4 regions of the Peribacillus sp. NPDC094092 genome follow, and region 2 is predicted to be linked to each of the others. Evidence: predicted binding sites of a transcription regulator. Region 2 holds the regulator's gene; each other region holds the start of a gene.
The links. The regulator LexA, encoded in region 2, represses DNA repair genes until DNA is damaged. The targets are predictions, from matches to a motif close to CGAACATATGTTCG.

Region 1: the regulator LexA is predicted to act here: its motif matches at 1,226-1,239, upstream of ACQKNS_RS08970 (haloacid dehalogenase-like hydrolase).
Region 3: the regulator LexA is predicted to act here: its motif matches at 3,453-3,466, upstream of addB (helicase-exonuclease AddAB subunit AddB).
Region 4: the regulator LexA is predicted to act here: its motif matches at 1,148-1,161, upstream of uvrB (excinuclease ABC subunit UvrB).

Annotation. Positions count from the first base shown of each region.
Region 1 is NZ_JBNNUC010000002.1:210-4,922, forward strand. It holds gene ACQKNS_RS08960 (hydrolase) at 68-331, opposite strand; gene ACQKNS_RS08965 (YkvA family protein) at 666-1,049, shown strand; gene ACQKNS_RS08970 (haloacid dehalogenase-like hydrolase) at 1,362-2,675, shown strand; partial or broken gene ACQKNS_RS08975 (GNAT family N-acetyltransferase) at 3,060-3,548, shown strand; gene ACQKNS_RS08980 (ArsR/SmtB family transcription factor) at 3,804-4,082, shown strand; gene ACQKNS_RS08985 (VOC family protein) at 4,156-4,539, shown strand.
Region 2 is NZ_JBNNUC010000001.1:565,127-569,839, forward strand. It holds gene ACQKNS_RS02655 (YneB family resolvase-like protein) at 5-661, opposite strand; gene yneA (cell division suppressor protein YneA) at 674-985, opposite strand; gene lexA (transcriptional repressor LexA) at 1,141-1,764, shown strand; gene ACQKNS_RS02670 (hypothetical protein) at 2,263-2,550, shown strand; gene ACQKNS_RS02675 (esterase/lipase family protein) at 2,852-4,384, opposite strand.
Region 3 is NZ_JBNNUC010000001.1:1,446,010-1,450,722, reverse strand. It holds gene ACQKNS_RS06940 (ComEC/Rec2 family competence protein) at 1-191, opposite strand, end outside; gene ACQKNS_RS06935 (hypothetical protein) at 1,533-1,904, opposite strand; gene ACQKNS_RS06930 (TVP38/TMEM64 family protein) at 2,194-2,808, shown strand; gene lepB (signal peptidase I) at 2,842-3,405, shown strand; gene addB (helicase-exonuclease AddAB subunit AddB) at 3,595-4,713, shown strand, end outside.
Region 4 is NZ_JBNNUC010000003.1:261,528-266,240, reverse strand. It holds gene ACQKNS_RS16970 (catalase) at 1-652, shown strand, start outside; gene ACQKNS_RS16965 (CsbA family protein) at 844-1,074, shown strand; gene uvrB (excinuclease ABC subunit UvrB) at 1,293-3,278, shown strand; gene uvrA (excinuclease ABC subunit UvrA) at 3,285-4,713, shown strand, end outside.

The sequences.
Region 1 (4,713 bases), on a different contig from region 2:
TTAGTTCCATACGATGTCTTTAATAAAAGAAGATCCTTCAAAAAATGAAGGATCCCCCTAAATGTTATTACTCGATGCGAAGGGCTTGGATGTCTCGGCAGTCAACAAAAATGATAGTACCAGGTTCTTCCTCTTCATCTCTGAAGCGGGCACAACAAGTATTGTTGTCAAAGGCACGGAAGATCACATCTTCAAGAACTGTGCCTCCAGATAAAAAAACGTCTACTTCTGTACCAGGACGCAAACGGCGTAAAGTATTACAGACACATCCATTGCATCTGTTTCTACGAGATGAACTGGATTGACGAGACGATGAATTTCGACTTGTCATCATTACATCCCCCTTTCATTAGCTTGTCTTACTTTAATAACATATGAAAGGGAAAACAATCAGGAGTGGACAAAGTGATTGATTGTTTGGCACAATTTTGAATTAATTAGGCTTTTTTATGAGGGACAGATATGGTACACGACCATGAAAATCAAACAATGAGGAAAAATACCATATTAAATAAAAAGCAAGCTTCAATATCTTACATTAGCTTAAGGTCGAACTGTCTTTAAGGCAGTTTTTTAGTTATGCGACTATCGGGCAGGTTAGTGAATCTTAGTAAATTTATTTTGTTATAATGAAAAGAAAATCTTAACGCTTATTAGGAGATAAAATGTTCAAAAAAATTAAAACTTGGGCGAGGAATCTAAAACGACAGATCTTTATCCTTTACTTTGCTTGTAAAGATGAACGGGTGCCTTGGTATGCAAAAGTATTTACGGCTTGTGTTGTAGCTTATGCATTCAGTCCGATTGACCTAATACCTGATTTTATACCCATTCTTGGCTATTTAGACGATGTAATTCTCGTTCCGATAGGGGTAATGATTGCATTAAAGATGATACCAAAGAGCGTACTGACCAACTGTGAAGTTAAGGCAGAAGAAATGATGAAAAAGGGTAAGCCGAAAAATTGGATAGTCGGCTCAATAATAGTATTGATTTGGGGCTTGATTATAATATGGGCGATTATTAATATTTATCGCTTCATGAACTAACGGGGCAGGTTAGTTCAAAAAAAAAAAGTTGATTGTTTATTTTGTTGTCCGATGTTTGGAATTCCAGTACTTTACTAATGTAGCTCTTTTGTGATTTTTGAGCAAAACGGGCGCTTAATTAATAAGGATAACAGAAATCCTGTTTTAAAAAGTTACAATTGTTAAGAAAAGAACCACGAATAAAATTTTGACTATTTTGAAAATTCATGATAATATTTACGCATAAAAGAATCAATCGGCAATGGCGCCTGTTTCAATAGCTAATAACGAGCTATTGGGCAGGCGTCTTTTGCATTTTACAGGGGGGATAATATGAATAATAGAACCAAATTAAAAGCTTTATTTGGCATGATCGTTATTTGCTTGTTTTTGTATGCTTCCTTAGGAGCGGCTGCAAGCGGAAAAGCAGTTTCGACTCCGCAAAATAGGGAGGGCCATTGTATTCAAGTGTTGGATAAAGGGAAATGGGCTCCTGACACCTATAAGTCTGTTCAAAACCTAATTGATAAGCATGGTGCTGGAAGCACAGGATACGATCCAAATCGAAAACCTTATGTTGTTTTTGATTGGGATCATACGAGCATCATGAATGATACGGAGGAGGCCCTCTTTCTTTATCAAATTGATCACTTGGCATATAACATGCAACCGAAAGAGTTTTATGAAGTGATCAAAAAGAATGTGCCGAATGGACCCTTTTCAAACGAGTTTAAAAACCTTCAAGGAAATGCGGTCACTCTTAAGGAAATCGCCGAGGATCTGAAGCGCGATTATGAATTTCTTTATTCCAACTTTAATGGGATGAATGGAAAAGAGAGGTTAGAAACGCTTCATTCAACTGATCAATTTAAAGATTTTAAAGCGAAAATGTACTTTCTGTATGAAGCCATTGGGGAAACATACGGTGTTGAAATCGGATATCCATGGGTGCTTTATTTATTTTCCAACATGTCGACCGAAGAAGTCCAGAAGCTTGCAGAGGCTTCAAATGATTATAATTTAGGAGCGGAAATGGCATCGGTGACGCTTATAAGTCCTGGGTCAATGTTAGGAAAAGCCGGTACTGTTCAAGTTACCTATACAACAGGACTGCGTCTGGCCTCGGAAATCGCAAACTTAATGCATACTTTTATGGAGAATGGGATTGACGTTTTTGTTATTTCGGCTTCGATGGAAGAGGTGGTCGAGGTATTTTCGTCAAATCCAAAATACGGCTACAACGTTCCAAAGGAAAATGTCTTTGGGATGAGATTAAAAAAGAAGGAAGGAATTACTCAAGCAGAATATGAAGACAATTGGCCGATCACTGCTCGAGAAGGTAAGGTGGAAGTGATTGAACACGCAATCTCCAAATCGCGGGGCGGATACGGTCCGATATTCGTAGCGGGAGACAGCAGCACAGATTATGAAATGCTTACAATTAAGAGTTTGAAACTCGGTTTAATTATCAACCGCCTCAAAACAGGTGATATAGGCAAGCTTGCGAAAACAGCTGCAGAACGGATGGGCAAAAACAACCCGAAATATGTTCTCCAAGGAAGAAATGAGAATACAGGCTTATGGATACCGACTGAATACACGATCAAGCTTGGGTCAAATGAAGAAAAATTGTTGGCGAATCCATAAAAAGATTCGTCCAAGGGGATTCAATCACACTCGGAGTATAAAATAAAGATTGATGATGACATCTTAGACTCGCTTTTATACATTCAAGTTTCCAAAACATAACGAGTATCAGTGAAAAACATGCACCCTATTCCTATTAAGCCATTTTAAATGAAGATAAATCTTTTACTCAGTATTTTGGGTTTTATATATTAAGAATTAAATCAAATTCGATAGCAAACAAACATATTTATACAAACAAAACTGGATATTTATATTAATATTGTTGTGAAAATGTGAGAAATGTACTTAAACTAACGGGGCAGGATAGTTCATGAAGGGCAAATGAAAGTTTATGCCGAAATAATTTAAGAGATTTGATTAATTGTAAAAGAGGTATAACTAATGACTGTTTCATTAAATCAAATTCCCGCAGATGAAAGGCATATTCTTAAGAATTTATATTCCCTTTATTTACATGACCTTTCGGAGTATACCGATGGTTTAGACCTATCATCAGATGGTTCGTTTGAATTTGATTCATTTGAATTAATTTGGAAGAGGGAAGGGGTAACACCATATTTTTTGAAAAAAGATAAGGTAATTGTAGGGTTTTTATTACTCTTGTAAAGGCCGTTTTTAAATAAGGAATATGATTACAGCATTAATGATATTTTTATTTTGAAAAAATATAGAAGAAAGGGTATGGCCATTGCATTATTAAAGGTATTGTTTGAACAAAAAAAGGGTTGCTACTTTGTTGTTGAATTGGCCAAGAATATTCCTGCCGTTATATTTTGGAGAAAGACTTTTAAGGCGCTGAATATAGATTTTGAAGAAAAAAAGAAAAATATAGATGATGAAGAATGTTTGATGCAATCCTTTCGAATTTAAACCGGATTATTAACTACAAGGGTTGCTGCGGCAGCCTTTTTCTTATGGAATTAACCGGGCAGATGCTTATAAATTTAACTGGATGATCCAATGAGAATTATTGCACATTTTTGTTGAAATTATATTTCTATAATGGTTCAAACTACAAGTATGTGACTTTAACTTGTTAAGAAAGCAAAATACGGTTCTTTTATCATGCAACCATAAAGTTGCTTGTTCTTGACAAGCAACTTTATGGTTGCTTATACTCGATATATGAATTGGGACAAAGACGCTATATTCAAGGCACTTGGAGACTCGACTCGGCGGCTTATATTAGACGAACTATCCGAACGCAACGAACTGACGTTGTATGAACTTACGGTACGTCTCATTATGAAGCACGACATTTCCATTTCGCGACAAGCGATAGCTAAACATCTTTCTGTATTGGAAGATGCCGGGCTCGTAAAGTCAAAACGAAAGGGAAAGTATCGAGTAGTTATATTCAACAACGAACCACTCAAAAATTTGCTAAAGGGATGGATAGAGTAATTTTCCGCTTTGCTTGCAGCCAGATTGTCAGCACAGCACCATGCGTCACAAATATCAAAGGAGGCAAAACATTATGAAAATCATTGTTACCAGCATATTCGTATCAGACCAAGACAAGGCACTGGAGTTTTACTCAGAAAAGCTTGGATTTGTAAAAAAGCATGACGTTCCAATGGGGAAATTCAGGTGGATCACGCTTGTTTCTCCCGAGGATCATGAAGGTACCGAGCTTTTACTTGAACCGAATGAGCATCCTGCCGCACAGGAGTATCAAAAGAAGATATTTGCCGATGGCATCCCGGCAACAATGTTCGGCGTTGCAGATATTCATGAAGAGTACGAACGATTATTGGAAAACGGCGTGAAGTTTACTATGGAGCCGACAAAAATGGGCGAAGTCACAATAGCTGTCTTCGACGATACATGCGGTAATCTTATTCAGATAGCGCAGCAGTAACTTTATGAACCAGTTCTAAACGACATTAGTTTTAAGTTTGGTGATCAACAATTAAACAGCCTTATGTTAACCCTGTCCTAATTTTAGGACGGGGTTATACATGTTTCGGATATGGTTCCCATTCTGCAATGGAAGTGTACCATTGTGGGTCATCTAAACGAATGGGTACGTTAG
Region 2 (4,713 bases):
AGTTCTATGATTGACTATCCAGTGTATTCAGTTGATGTTCGAGGAAACGCCTGTTTACAGTTGCCTTAGATACATTGTATCCAAAGCCCCTTAAAGTTGCTGCGATCTCTGCAAATGTCAAACCATTGGCCCGAAGTTTAATAATTTCCTCTATAGGGATATCCTTACGGTCCCTTCCAGTGGAATTCCTTTGATTCCGAAGGTTTTTTTGAGGACGATACCCTTTTTCAACGGCCCTCATCATCCCGCGCTTTATTTTAAGATTATGTAGTTTCCTTTGGTATTCTTCTACAATTCCGACTATCTGGATGACCATCGCATCCGAATCAGATAGCTCAAGTTCCCCATCGTGTGAGAGCGTATAAATTTTCACATCTTCTTTAAGGATGACATGGAAAAGCGCTATTTTGGCATTCCCTCTTCCCAGCCTTGTTTCGTCCTGGATTAATAATACTTCAGCTTCTTTGGTTTTAAATAGTTCGAGCATGTCAAAAATGCCATCCCGATTCAACTCATAACCACTTGCCTGTTCTTTTATTATGGAAATGACTTCAACATCCATCTTTTCTGCCAATTTGACTAATTCATCTTCCTGCCTTGCCAATGATGTTTCCTGTGACTCTTTTTCTGTGCTGACCCTACAATAGATTACCGCTTTCATAATACCCTACCTTCACTGCTCACTGGCCAAATTCTGGACAAGTTCTTCCCCCTTAACCGGTATGACGATGACTTGACCAGGTTTAATCGACTCCGCCCGTACTCCATTATGCTCTTCTATCCAACCAATGAATTCTTTCTTTGTCAAATTTGCTTCTTCATATTCTTCGGCAATTCCCCATAGGGTGTCACCTTCACTTACTTCTATGGAAAGGAAATCATTTTTTTGATCATTGTTCAATGTACAAGAGAATAAAATTGAAAAGATGAATACGGATCCCGCTAATAGAATCGTATAAATATAATTTTTGTATAATTTTTTCATAAATATCCCTCCAAAGCGAATGTTCGTTCGTATGTTATGATCAAATTATAATACGAACGTTTGTTTCAGTCAACAACTAAATTCGAACTTATGTTTGTATAGACTTTGGGGCCATGCTATAATATAGCAAAGAACATTGGGGAAGAGGTGCACAAATGACTAAACTATCAAAACGGCAGCAAGATATTCTTGATTTCATCAAAGAAGAGGTTCGCCAAAAAGGGTATCCACCTTCCGTACGGGAGATTGGCGAAGCAGTGGGACTTGCATCAAGTTCAACAGTTCACGGACATTTATCCCGCCTGGAAAGTAAAGGCCTGATTAGACGCGACCCAACCAAGCCAAGGGCCATTGAAATAATGAATTCGGAGGAAGCGAACAACATTCCCAAAGCCAATGTCGTGAACGTGCCGTTACTTGGAAAAGTAACAGCGGGCATGCCTATAACGGCCATCGAGAACATAGAAGAATACTTTCCGCTTCCCGAAAGCATGGTTCCACATGATGACCATGTATTCATGCTGGAAATCATGGGTGAAAGTATGATCGAAGCTGGAATTCATGATGGAGACTATGTCATCGTGAAACAACAAAGCAATGCCAATAATGGAGATATCGTCGTGGCCATGACGGAAGATGATGAAGCCACTGTAAAACGATTCTTTAAGGAACCGGATTACATAAGGCTGCAGCCTGAGAACTCAAATATGGAACCCATTATTTTACGAGATGTTTCGATACTTGGAAAAGTAATAGGCTTATATAGGCAAATACACTAAAAGCGCTACCCGCGCTTTTTTTGTTTGTTTAATTTATGTTCCGGATTCTCTCAATATGCATATGGAAGAGTAGGTTTTGATATATTTTTTTAATAGAATCGATTTACGTGTGAAAATTACATCATTTATAGCGGATGTAAAGTTCACTATCCCTCTTGTTATAAATACTTTGGAAAGAAGCTCATTCATAAGGAAGGAGAGCGTTGAAATACCGCTCACTGTTAAAATCATTTTTGCCTGGATAATGACAGACTCGCCCTTAAAGCCTTCTTTTGTACTGAATATATTTTTACTTTAATTACCGATATCACAAAAAAAAGCCACCAATCCGCGAATAATATGGATTGACGGCTTTAAAATTGAATTCTGAAAATCTTCAAAAAATGGTGCATACCCTTTTATTTATTAGTTTTAAATATGAATTTACTTATTATTGTATAAAGCCTTGATAAAAAGTGAAAATTAATTTTGATAACTTCATTTTAAGGTGGTGAAATTATGGACTTCCCAACCATTCATACAAACTTTTGGGATGCAGTAATTGCCATTCCTATCATCATGATTCTCACTCAACTTATTAAGGTCATGTTTCCTATTCATCCGAAATTCATCCCTACCATCGCTTTGGGACTTGGCTTATTCATTTCCATTTTCATCAGTCATCGTCATCACTTGGTTGCAGGGATTTTCATGGGCTGGTTTTATGGCTATGCAAGCATTGGCAATTATGCTGCACTTAAAACTGGTATTTTGTCTTATAGAGGATCTTATCAAAAGACAGATTAAACCAGTTGTCTTGGATTGCAAGGAGCCAGACTTGCTTCTATCTCCACCTATATTTGCCATTACAACCTGGATGTTTACATTGGCTGAATCACCAACTCCCATGTTACCCAGACCATTAAACATGACCCAAAAAATACCTTTTCAATTAAGAAAAGGTATCCATTTGGTAAAAAAGGTTCGGAATGCTTATATCCCGAACCATGATTTTTTAAAGAAAACACTAAATATTTTTATGAAAAAAACTGTACTCAACCTGACTTTTCTTCGATTTTGATTCCTATCAATAAGTGAAGGCATTTTGCTATTTCTCGATATAAACCGAACGAACCAGCGTCCGGGTTCTTTCAGTGCCATCCACATTTTTTTCCTTGACGTCAATGGTTACATTATAAACACCTGACTTAGGCACTTCAGGAAGGGTACCAGTAAAATTTTCGGTCTCCATTTCTTTTACAGAGCTTTTCCTACTAATTTCATTACCGGTTTCATCGACTAAATGAACCAAAAATGTTGTGCTTGTTGGCGTTTTTTTATCATTCATTGGATTCTTTATTAAAAAATTTGCATCTTTTTGCTTAACTTTCCCGGCCATACTTAATGTAATGGGATTCTTTTCGTTAAATTGTGCTGTGAACAGATAGGCGTCTATTGGCGCTTTAGTCTTCATTCGCACTTTCCAGTCACCGATTTCGAGGTTGTTTCGATTGAATGTTTGAACGGTTGCACCATTAAAAAAGGATGTTTCATTTTTGGCTGAATCTACCTTTAAGGAAGGTGAATATTTTTTATTGGATGGAGAAATCAATACAACCTCGACATCGTTTGAGGCTGTATATATGGTTATATTACCCGGGGCTGCTTCATTTACATGAAAACTTTGTTCCATCCAAACATTTTGTTTCAGGGCATCACCCAGAACGGTTTGAGCGAGTGCTGTTGTAATGACATCATCTTCAACTCGTTCTTTATAATTGACATTAAATCCAGGAATCCCAGCGGTGGAAGTACTCCTTAAATAGGGTTCAATTCTTGAAAATACAGCTGAACCTACTCGGATATTGTCGTGATCAAAGTTGGGATCCGTAAATAAATGTGTTGCGTATGGTATTTTTGTACTCCATACATTTACTAAACCATCATTTTCCCCATATGAAGATAAATATTGTCCACCCATTGATAAAGCTGAAAGAACCGGGCCTCTATTCATCCCTGCAACAGTGAAATACATGTTTTTACGAGAGTTAACATGGTTATCCGTAACAGAACGAAATTCCGCCATTTTACCAACTTGTAAAGAATAAGTTCCATCATCTTTTTGACCTAATAGGGAACCAAGCCAGCCCGCATACCAGCTATAAGCCAAATCAGCAAGGTAAGAACCATGATGAGGGGAAGCTAAGGTGATGACCCTTCCAACATATTGGTGTGCTCCATAGTGTACTAGAGCCGCTTGGGTGTCTGTCCCCCCTTTGCTGTGAGCGATGATATTAACTTTTTCACCCCCGAAATGGCTACTGATTTCAGAAAGCATTTGGGCTAAAAGCCTTCCATTAGCATATTGGCTCACTGATCCATTTCCAGCTGAATCATGAAGCTGAACAAAAACCGTTTGGTAGCCTGCTTCATATGCCTTGGTATACATATCATTGATCCCATGATATTCCGTTTCACCGTACCAGCTGGTTGAACTGCTGTTTCTCCCTTGAACAAACACGATCGGTGGTTTCTCTTTGTCAAGATTGGGAGGAACGCTTCCAAGAAACCAATCCCCTGGGCTGAAAGTTTCGGAGGGCGGCTTCAATTTCCCTGCTGAGGATATGTCTGGCTTAGCCATAATTAGTATGGTTAGAATGAGGACAAGAAAAACGACATAATTGAATACATTCCTTCTCAATTGTTACCTCCCCCAATATCCTGTGTTATTTTTTCAATCTCATCCAATTATCAATGCCCCCTTCCCAGTACTTCCATAGCCTTCATTAATATATAATTGTACTTTTACATACCATTACCTGCCATCTTCATAAAGATGGGAGAAAAAAACTAGAAAAAGTTCATAAAAAATGAAGATAAAGTATGAAGATTCGCTATCAATTCATTTAGGTGTGCAGATATTTTCATATTATGAAGACGTACTTACGGAGGAAATCGGAGTGCTCCACG
Region 3 (4,713 bases), 880 kb from region 2:
ACTTCATCGCCCTTTCCTTTACCGCCGCCATCGATCAAAACGTTTTCGTTACCGGTTTGAATAAGGATTGAATCTCCTTGTCCTACGTTGATGAAATGCACCTTCACATTTGAGGCTGCCTCGGTTGTTTTAAGTCCAGTGAATAAAGACAATACAAGAACAGCAACCAGTAGAATATTTATTTTCTTCATCTTTTTCCCTCCAAATAATAATTTACCATGTGTAACCGGAAAAATGGGGATTTGGACATGATTTTCTTTACGATAAAAAAGGAATCCGAGCAACTGAACCGTGGTTAGGCAAAATAAACCTGGGTATTTATGTTTAATTAACAAAGCTATTAATTTACAGGTGAAAACCGATAGAAAATCTATTTCTCCCAGAAGAGTAAATATGGGGTTGACATACTTGGTATTGAAAGAGCAGGCTACGTATCTGCAGTTGAAAGTACAGATGGTAATAGAAAGTTAGGTCTACCAGCTATAGAGAATTTGTTTACTGCTTAAGAATAATAGATGAATATAATGGAGTTCGATCGGATGATATTAGCAAATAGAGCTGAATAGATATAAAACTTATCATGGATATATACAAGATAGCTTTCAAAGGCAATTGATACCATATCGGAAATGTCTTGCACATTTGAATTAATTATTCGAAAAAGAAAACCATGCAAATAAAACATTTGCATGGTTTTTCATAAGAAAGAAGGATTGGGAAAATTTTTCATTGATCAAATAATAGGGAATAAGTTTGTTAATGTCACTTCAAAATGCAGAATATTATGGACACCCACGATGTATCAATATTTTTGTTCAGTGTTTCACAAACGTTCCGCGATAATACTTTTCATATTAATTGATGGTTTGGTAGGTATGGATATGCAATTAACAATATTTCACAAAAACATGAAACCGATTCTAAAATGATAGTGTTGGATAATGGTTATAAAAGATGATTTGTGATTAAAAACCAATTATGAATATACGAGCCCGGCCTATCATTCGCTAACGACTGTGTCCTTGAATCGTTGAGACATTCTTCGACGGGGAATGACATTGGTTTACTTTAGCATTTGTCGAAGCACCTCTTTCAAGGTAACTGTTTTCTGATTTTCTCATCAATGGGCTGGGTGCTGTTGGTTTGGTGAGGGCGGGTGTCACCCCAACCTTTGCCAAGGAACATGTAAATAACCTTGATTTAAAGAATCTCAAAACTAAAATGGTTAAGGATATTCAATATGCACTCTGGATTACATAGGTTATGCCTTGATCGAAAAGTGATTTTTCATTGCGCTAAATCCATGTTTGAAAAAGCCAATTATATGATGGTTATGGACAGGTGAATGGAGGTAAGTGAGTCTTATCGATATCGAGCTTCCAAAATTGACCTCCCGTATCTTTATGATGCAGGGAAGGTGAAATGCGTTGTTAATGGCCATACATTTTTACACGAAGGGCATCTGCATCCTTCCCGAAAGGCTCCAAACACCCATATTTCACAAACATTATAGTGGGGATGCCTGTAACCCGCTAATTCCTTGAACGGTGTTTCTTTTCGAAAAAGTAATAACATAACAAGTCTTCGGTTTTGTTGCGAAGGCGGGGGTTGAAATAATTATGATGTTCCTCGTACCCTTTATATAAAAAACAATACATCGTGAAGGATTCATCGCGTTTGATTTCACTAACCTTAATATTCTCCTTGCGTAAATATCGCCTTACCTCGGCAAGTTCGTCTTGAACCACTTTTAAAATATGTTCGACTAGCTCAGAATAGGGCCTTTTTAATTTAAACGGACTAATTTCGATGACCTTGAGATCCCGGTTTAAGACTGTTATAACCATAGGGAGGTAGATGGCTTTTTCAATCATATTTCGGTCATCTTCTGGAATGCGGGTCATCTTGACCGCTCCTTTCTACTAGCACGGTTTTTAATATTAGTATGTATATCATGCAAGAAAAAGAACATTTGTTCTGTTTTTTATCCTAATGTATTTTAAGTGTATATGCAAGCGGTTTTGATAAATCCAGAAATATTCGTTAACAAGATTATGTTTTCCGGAGTTAGGGAAAGTATGAAGGTATATGGGTAATAATTCTTGCAATTTCAGGGGAAAGTGATATATCTAAAATAAACAGTTTTTAATAAGTTTATGCTGCTTTGCTAGCAGCATGTCGAGGGAGATAATTATGGATTTGGATACTATACGTGAGTGGTTTACACTTGATCATATATCTGCACTTATTCAGCAATATCGCTCATTCGGTCCAATTCCAGGGATCTTACTGCCGATGCTGGAAGCTTTTTTGCCCTTTTTGCCTTTGGTGGTGTTCGTGCTTGCTAACGCAACGGCTTTTGGTCTCTGGTGGGGCTTTTTATTTTCTTGGATTGGTGCGGTAGCGGGTTCTTTTTTGCTCTTTTGGATTATAAGAAGATATGGTCAAATGAGGTTTTTCCGATTTTTGCAAAAGCATAAACAGGTGCAGAGGTTGATGGTATGGGTGGAAAGCCATGGATTCGGTCCTTTGTTCATATTGCTCTGCTTCCCTTTTACACCCTCGGCCATCGTTAATATCGTGGCAGGACTTTCAAAAGTCAGTCCCTTGCAATATGGACTTGCAGTAGTGGGAGGGAAAGCGGTGATGATCTTTACGATCAGCTTCGTAGGCTACGATTTAGTATCCTTAATTCATAAACCTGTGCGTACGATCATTATGGGGATTGTCATCTTTATCCTATGGTATGTGGGGAAAAGACTTGAACTCCGGTTAAATAAAAGCATGAAGAGGGAAGAAGGACAATAAATTAGTATATAAATGCAGTAGGGGTTGAACTGGATGGAAAAAACAAACAAGAATTCTTTATCCGATTGGATAAAACCAGCGATGATAGCTTTTGTTATTTACATCTTAATCCGTACATTTTTCTTTTCAAGCTATGATGTTGAAGGGGAGTCGATGCAGCCGACCCTAGAAGATGGAAATAAACTTGTCGTGAATAAAATCAATTACCAGATGCATGATATCAACCGTTTTGACATTATTGTTTTTCATGCGAATTCACAAGAAGATTATGTTAAGCGAGTTATAGGGATTGCAGGTGACCAAATTCGTTATAAAGATGATTGGCTTTACGTAAATGGTGAGAAAGTGGATGAGCCTTATCTTGAGAAATTCAAGGAAGGTTTCCCGGGACAGGACTTTACAGGTGATTTTACATTAAAAGAATTGACGGATGTGACCAAAGTCCCTGAGGGCAAGCTTTTTGTCATGGGTGATAATCGTCTTGAAAGTGCTGACAGCCGTCACTTTGGTTATATACCGGTTGAAAATGTTGTCGGTAAAGTGGATGTTCGATATTGGCCGGTCAAAGAATTCAATTATAAATTTACAGGTGAATGATCGTGGAAGCCCCAAATTATGTGGGCTTTTTCTTTTGGGGAAAAACACGAACGTACGATTGGTGTTTTTTAAAGTGAAACGGTAAAATAATAGAAAGTAAATCTAATTGGAAACAGAAACCTAGTCATGGTGACTAATGTATTTCTGGTATGATGAATCTAGATATTATGTTGTAAGGGGGAAAAAGAGATGTCACTCCGTTTTTTACTGGGAAGATCGGGTGCAGGGAAAACTTCGAATATATTGGACGAAATTCGATCTAAATTGGCAGAAGATCCCGAAGGAAATCCAATTATCTACCTCGTTCCTGATCAGATGACGTTTCTATCTGAATATAAATTAATTAAAACACCAGGCCTTGCCGGAATGATCCGGACACAGGTTTTTAGTTTTAGCAGGCTTGCTTGGCGCGTTCTTCAGGAGACCGGGGGGATGAGCAGGCTGCATTTGGACAGCGTTGGCGTTAATATGTTGATTCGGAAGATCATGGATGATAAAAAGGACGAGTTAAAGATGTTCCGTCGTTCTGCTGATAAGCAGGGGTTCATTGCACAGATGGAGCTAATGCTGGCTGAGTTCAAGCAGTATTGCATCCAACCTGATGACATTCAAAACCATTTGGCCAAAACCTCACAGGCCGGCAGCGGCATTCAGGATAAACTGCATGATCTGGAATTGGTCTATCAGGCTTTTGAGGATGAAATGGTTAACAAATATTTAGATTCCGAAGACTACTTCACTTTGCTGATCGAGAAAATGGCAGATTCTTTCTATATAAGGGATGCGGATATATATATCGATGGTTTTTATAGTTTGACTCCACAGGAACTGCTTATTGTGGAAGAAATGATCAAGCTGTGCAGAAGTGTAACGATTTCACTGACGTTAGATCAGCCCTACAGACAATATGCTCCGGATGATTTGCAGTTGTTCAGGCAAACGGGAAATCTATATCATCACCTTTATCAGGCTGGATTGAGGAATGGCATACCGATTTCAGAAGATCGAATCTTAAAAGGAACGGAAAGGTTTGGAAAGAGCCCGGGACTGAATCATCTGGAAACTTATTTTGCCATTCGGCCTGCCAAAGCGTTTGGGCAGTCGCCTGATGTAACGATCGCCCAGGCAGTTAACCGCAGAGCCGAGATTGAAGGAGTTGCCCGGGACATCTTGTCGCTGGTCAGGCAGAAACAGCACCGTTTCAGCGATATTGCGATTTTAGTCAGGAATGGAGAAGCGTACGCAGATATTTTACAAACCGTTTTTCGGGATTATCAAATTCCCTTGTTCGTCGATTCCAAAAGGACG
Region 4 (4,713 bases), on a different contig from region 2:
GATGGTATTGAATAAAAACCCTGAAGACTATTTCACTGAAGTCGAACAGGCTGCATTCGGCACTGGTGTCCTTGTGGATGGACTGGACTTTTCTGATGATAAGATGTTACAGGGACGTACATTCTCTTATTCCGATACACAGCGCCACCGTGTCGGTGCGAATTATCTGCAGTTGCCGATTAATGCTCCAAAGAAACGAACAGCCACGAATCAGACGGGCGGACAGATGCAATATGAAGTTGGCAGAGGCAGCCAAAGCCCTCACATCAACTACGAACCATCAACTGTCGGCGGCTTGAAAGAGGCCAAGCAGACGGGCAAGGAGTATACACCTATGGTGGAAGGGAAACTTGTTCGTGAAACGATCGATCGCCAAAACAATACGAAACAGGCCGGGGAAACATTCCGTGAATTCGAGGATTGGGAAAAAGACGATTTGATTTCCAATTTAGTGGCGGCATTGGCTCCTGCCGACAAGCGCATTCAGGAAAAAATGATAGCCCTTGCCGAGGAGGCCGATGAAGAGTATGGCCGCAGATTGAAAGAGGGGCTGGCTTCTGCTTCTGAACATACGGACTCTTCAAAACCTCTGGGAGGGACGGATAACCCTGAGGACTCCGTTAGAAAAGGACATGAAGCCGATCCATATTGATTGGACTGAAAAAGAAGCAAACTTCCCTTTAAAGGGGTTTGCCTCTTTTTTTTATGGGCATAATTGGAGGATGTGTGGGATGCTCTTCTGATGATGCCTTGAAAATCGAGTAGGAAATTGATTGGCAAAAAACTTGATAATCATTTAAACTGAAACTACTCTATTTTTCTCTTAATAAAGGAGATGAAAAAATGATTAAAATTCTTTCTGCCCTTTTCCTTCCCTGTCTACTTGTCATGCTGTTTTCAAGAGTCACCTATAACAATGTCGTGGGCCTTGTTTTAACTGTTGCCTTGATTACAGCTTCCGCATATAAAGGTTATACGCATACAAATTTATTGATCATCGTCGATGCCTTATCCCTGACAGTGGGGTTTTGGTTATCAAAAAGAATGATGAAACGTACATCCAAGAGCGCCTGACACAAAAGGTGCTTTTTTTGTACTCAAACATGTCATCCCCCTCCATGCATCATGAAGTCCATAAAACGAAAATAGAATGGATGTTCGCTTATTGCTGGTTTGTTTTAAGGCTATTGTGGTAGAATGTGTATATATGCTTTATTAAACCGGAATAAATAGAAGGGATATAGGCATGTCCCGTTTTCATATAAAAATATTTCAATAGGAGGCTATGCTTGGTGAAGGATAAGTTTGAGTTAGTCTCAAAATACTCTCCTCAAGGAGATCAACCGGCAGCGATTGACATGCTGGTCGAAGGGATTAAGGAAGGCAAGGAAATGCAGACGTTATTGGGGGCAACGGGGACAGGGAAAACGTTCACCGTTTCCAATGTAATTCAACGAATCAATAAACCGACTCTTGTCATTGCCCACAATAAAACGTTGGCAGGGCAGCTTTACAGTGAGTTCAAAGAGTTCTTCCCTAATAATGCCGTCGAATACTTCGTCAGCTACTATGATTACTACCAGCCAGAGGCTTATGTTCCATCCACGGATACATTCATCGAAAAAGATGCTAGCATCAATGATGAAATCGATAAACTGCGTCACTCGGCAACCTCTTCTCTGTTCGAAAGGAAAGATGTCATCATCATTGCCAGCGTTTCGTGCATATACGGGCTCGGTTCCCCTGAAGAGTACAAGGAGATGGTTGTTTCCCTCCGGACAGGCATGGAAATAGACCGGAATGCCTTGCTGCACAGACTCGTGGACATTCAATATGAGAGGAATGATATTGCTTTCCAACGGGGGACCTTCCGCGTTCGCGGCGACGTGGTCGAAATTTTCCCGGCTTCACGTGATGAACATTGCGTACGGGTCGAGTTTTTCGGGGATGAGATTGACCGTATCCGTGAAGTGGATGCCCTGACTGGTGAAATTACCGGTGAACGGGAACATATCGCGATTTTCCCGGCCTCCCACTTCGTAACTCGCGAAGAGAAAATGCGGATAGCCATTCAAAATATCGAAACGGAACTGGAAGAGCGATTGAAGGAATTAAGGGATGATGAAAAACTCCTCGAAGCACAGCGCTTGGAGCAGCGGACCCGTTATGATTTGGAAATGATGCGGGAAATGGGCTTTTGTTCAGGGATCGAGAATTATTCCCGCCATTTAACCCTTCGTCCAGCAGGTGCGACACCATACACTTTAATGGATTACTTTCCAGAGGACTTCCTATTGGTCGTGGATGAATCACACGTAACCCTTTCACAAATCCGCGGAATGTTCAATGGAGATCAGGCGCGGAAGCAAGTGCTCGTCGATCATGGCTTCCGTCTGCCGTCTGCCAAAGATAACCGTCCGCTAAGATTTGAAGAATTTGAGAAAAAGGTACATCAATCCATATTCGTTTCGGCAACTCCGGGACCATATGAACTAGAACATACGCCAGAAATGGTTCAGCAGATCATCCGTCCTACCGGATTGCTGGATCCGACGGTAGAAGTGCGGCCGATTGAAGGGCAGATAGATGACTTGATCGGTGAAATACAGGAGCGTATCAAAAAGAACGAGCGTGTGCTCATTACGACCTTGACGAAAAAGATGTCTGAAGATTTAACTGACTATTTAAAGGAAATCGGCATCAAGGTCCAATATCTTCATTCGGAAGTGAAGACCTTGGAAAGGATAGAAATCATCCGGGAACTTCGAATGGGCAAATATGATGTACTCGTTGGAATCAATCTTTTAAGGGAAGGCCTGGATATACCGGAAGTGTCGTTGGTGACCATTCTGGATGCCGATAAGGAAGGGTTCCTTCGCTCGGAACGTTCGCTCATTCAAACGATGGGCCGTGCAGCCCGTAATGCGAACGGCCACGTCATCATGTATGCAGATCGCATCACGAATTCGATGGAACTTGCCATAAATGAAACGAGGCGGCGCCGTGAAATCCAGGAAAGTTTTAATGAAGAGCATGGAATAATGCCTCAAACCATCCAAAAGGATATCCGTGACTCCATAAGGGCGACTCATGTAGCCGAAGAAAGCGAAGAGTATAAAGAAGACCTTGCACCAAGCCTCGCGAAACTCCCTAAAAAAGAGCGCTTAAAAGTGATGGAGAGCATGGAAAAAGAAATGAAGGAAGCGGCAAAGGCACTGGATTTCGAGCGGGCTGCCGAGCTGCGTGATTTATTACTAGAGTTGAAAGCGGAAGGGTGACGAAACATGGCAATGGATAAAATTGTGATAAAAGGAGCCAGGGCCAACAATTTAAAGAATATTGATATCACGATACCGAGAGACAAACTTGTTGTGCTGACCGGATTATCCGGATCTGGAAAGTCTTCCTTGGCTTTTGATACGATTTATGCAGAAGGGCAAAGGCGTTATGTAGAATCACTTTCCGCTTATGCTCGTCAATTCTTAGGCCAAGTGGATAAACCGGACGTCGATGCGATCGAAGGTTTGTCACCAGCCATTTCCATAGACCAGAAAACGACCAGTCGAAACCCACGTTCAACCGTAGGGACTGTTACCGAGATCTATGATTATTTAAGGCTGTTATTTGCACGGGTCGGAAGGCCGACCTGTCCGATCCATAATATTGAAATCACCTCACAAACGATTGAGCAAATGGTGGACCGCATTCTTGATTACCCTGAGCGAACCAAGCTTCAGGTATTGGCACCGCTTGTCTCAGGCAGAAAAGGAACACATGCAAAAGTTTTGGAGGAAGTCAAGAAACAAGGATATGTCCGCGTTCGTGTGAATGGGGAAATGCATGATCTCAGTGAGGAGATCACTCTCGAAAAAAATAAAAAGCATTCAATTGAAGTCATCATAGACCGGATCGTCATTAAAGAGGGGATCATGGCGCGGCTCGCAGATTCATTGGAAAGTGCTTTGCAGCTTGGCGAAGGCAAAGTCATCATTGACGTCATGGGTGAAGAAGAGCTTCTGTTCAGTGAACATCATGCTTGTCCATACTGCGGATTTTCGATTGATGAGTTAGAGCCGAGGATGTTCTCCTTCAATAGCCCGTTTGGGGCATGCCCGGATTGTGATGGCTTGGGGGCGCGGCTTGAGGTGGACCGTGATCTGGTCATCCCGAATAACGAATTAAGCTTCCGACAACATGCGATTGCGCCATGGGAGCCAACAAGTTCCCAATATTATCCGCAGCTTCTTGAAGCGGTAGCCAACCATTATGGGATAGATATGGATGTGCCCGTTAAAGATTTACCGGAAGAGAAGATGGATAAGGTCTTGCTTGGTTCAGGTAAAGATAAGATATATTTCCGTTATAAAAACGATTTTGGAAGAGTGCAAGAAGGATATATTTCTTTTGAAGGAGTTTTAAGAAACATCGAAAGGCGCTTCAAGGAGACGAGTTCAGACTATATTCGCGAGCAGATGCAAAAATATATGTCAGAACATCACTGCCCGACCTGTAAGGGTCATCGATTAAAAAAAGAGAGTCTTTCCGTGCTCATTCAAGGGGTCCATATAAGTGAAACGACAGCTTTATCAGTGGAAGATGCGTTAGTATTTTTCGATAAGCTTGATTTGACTGAAAAGGAAGCCGCGATTGCGAGATTGATTTTACGTGAAATTCGTGAGCGGCTCGGTTTCCTGGCTAATGTAGGTTTGGAAT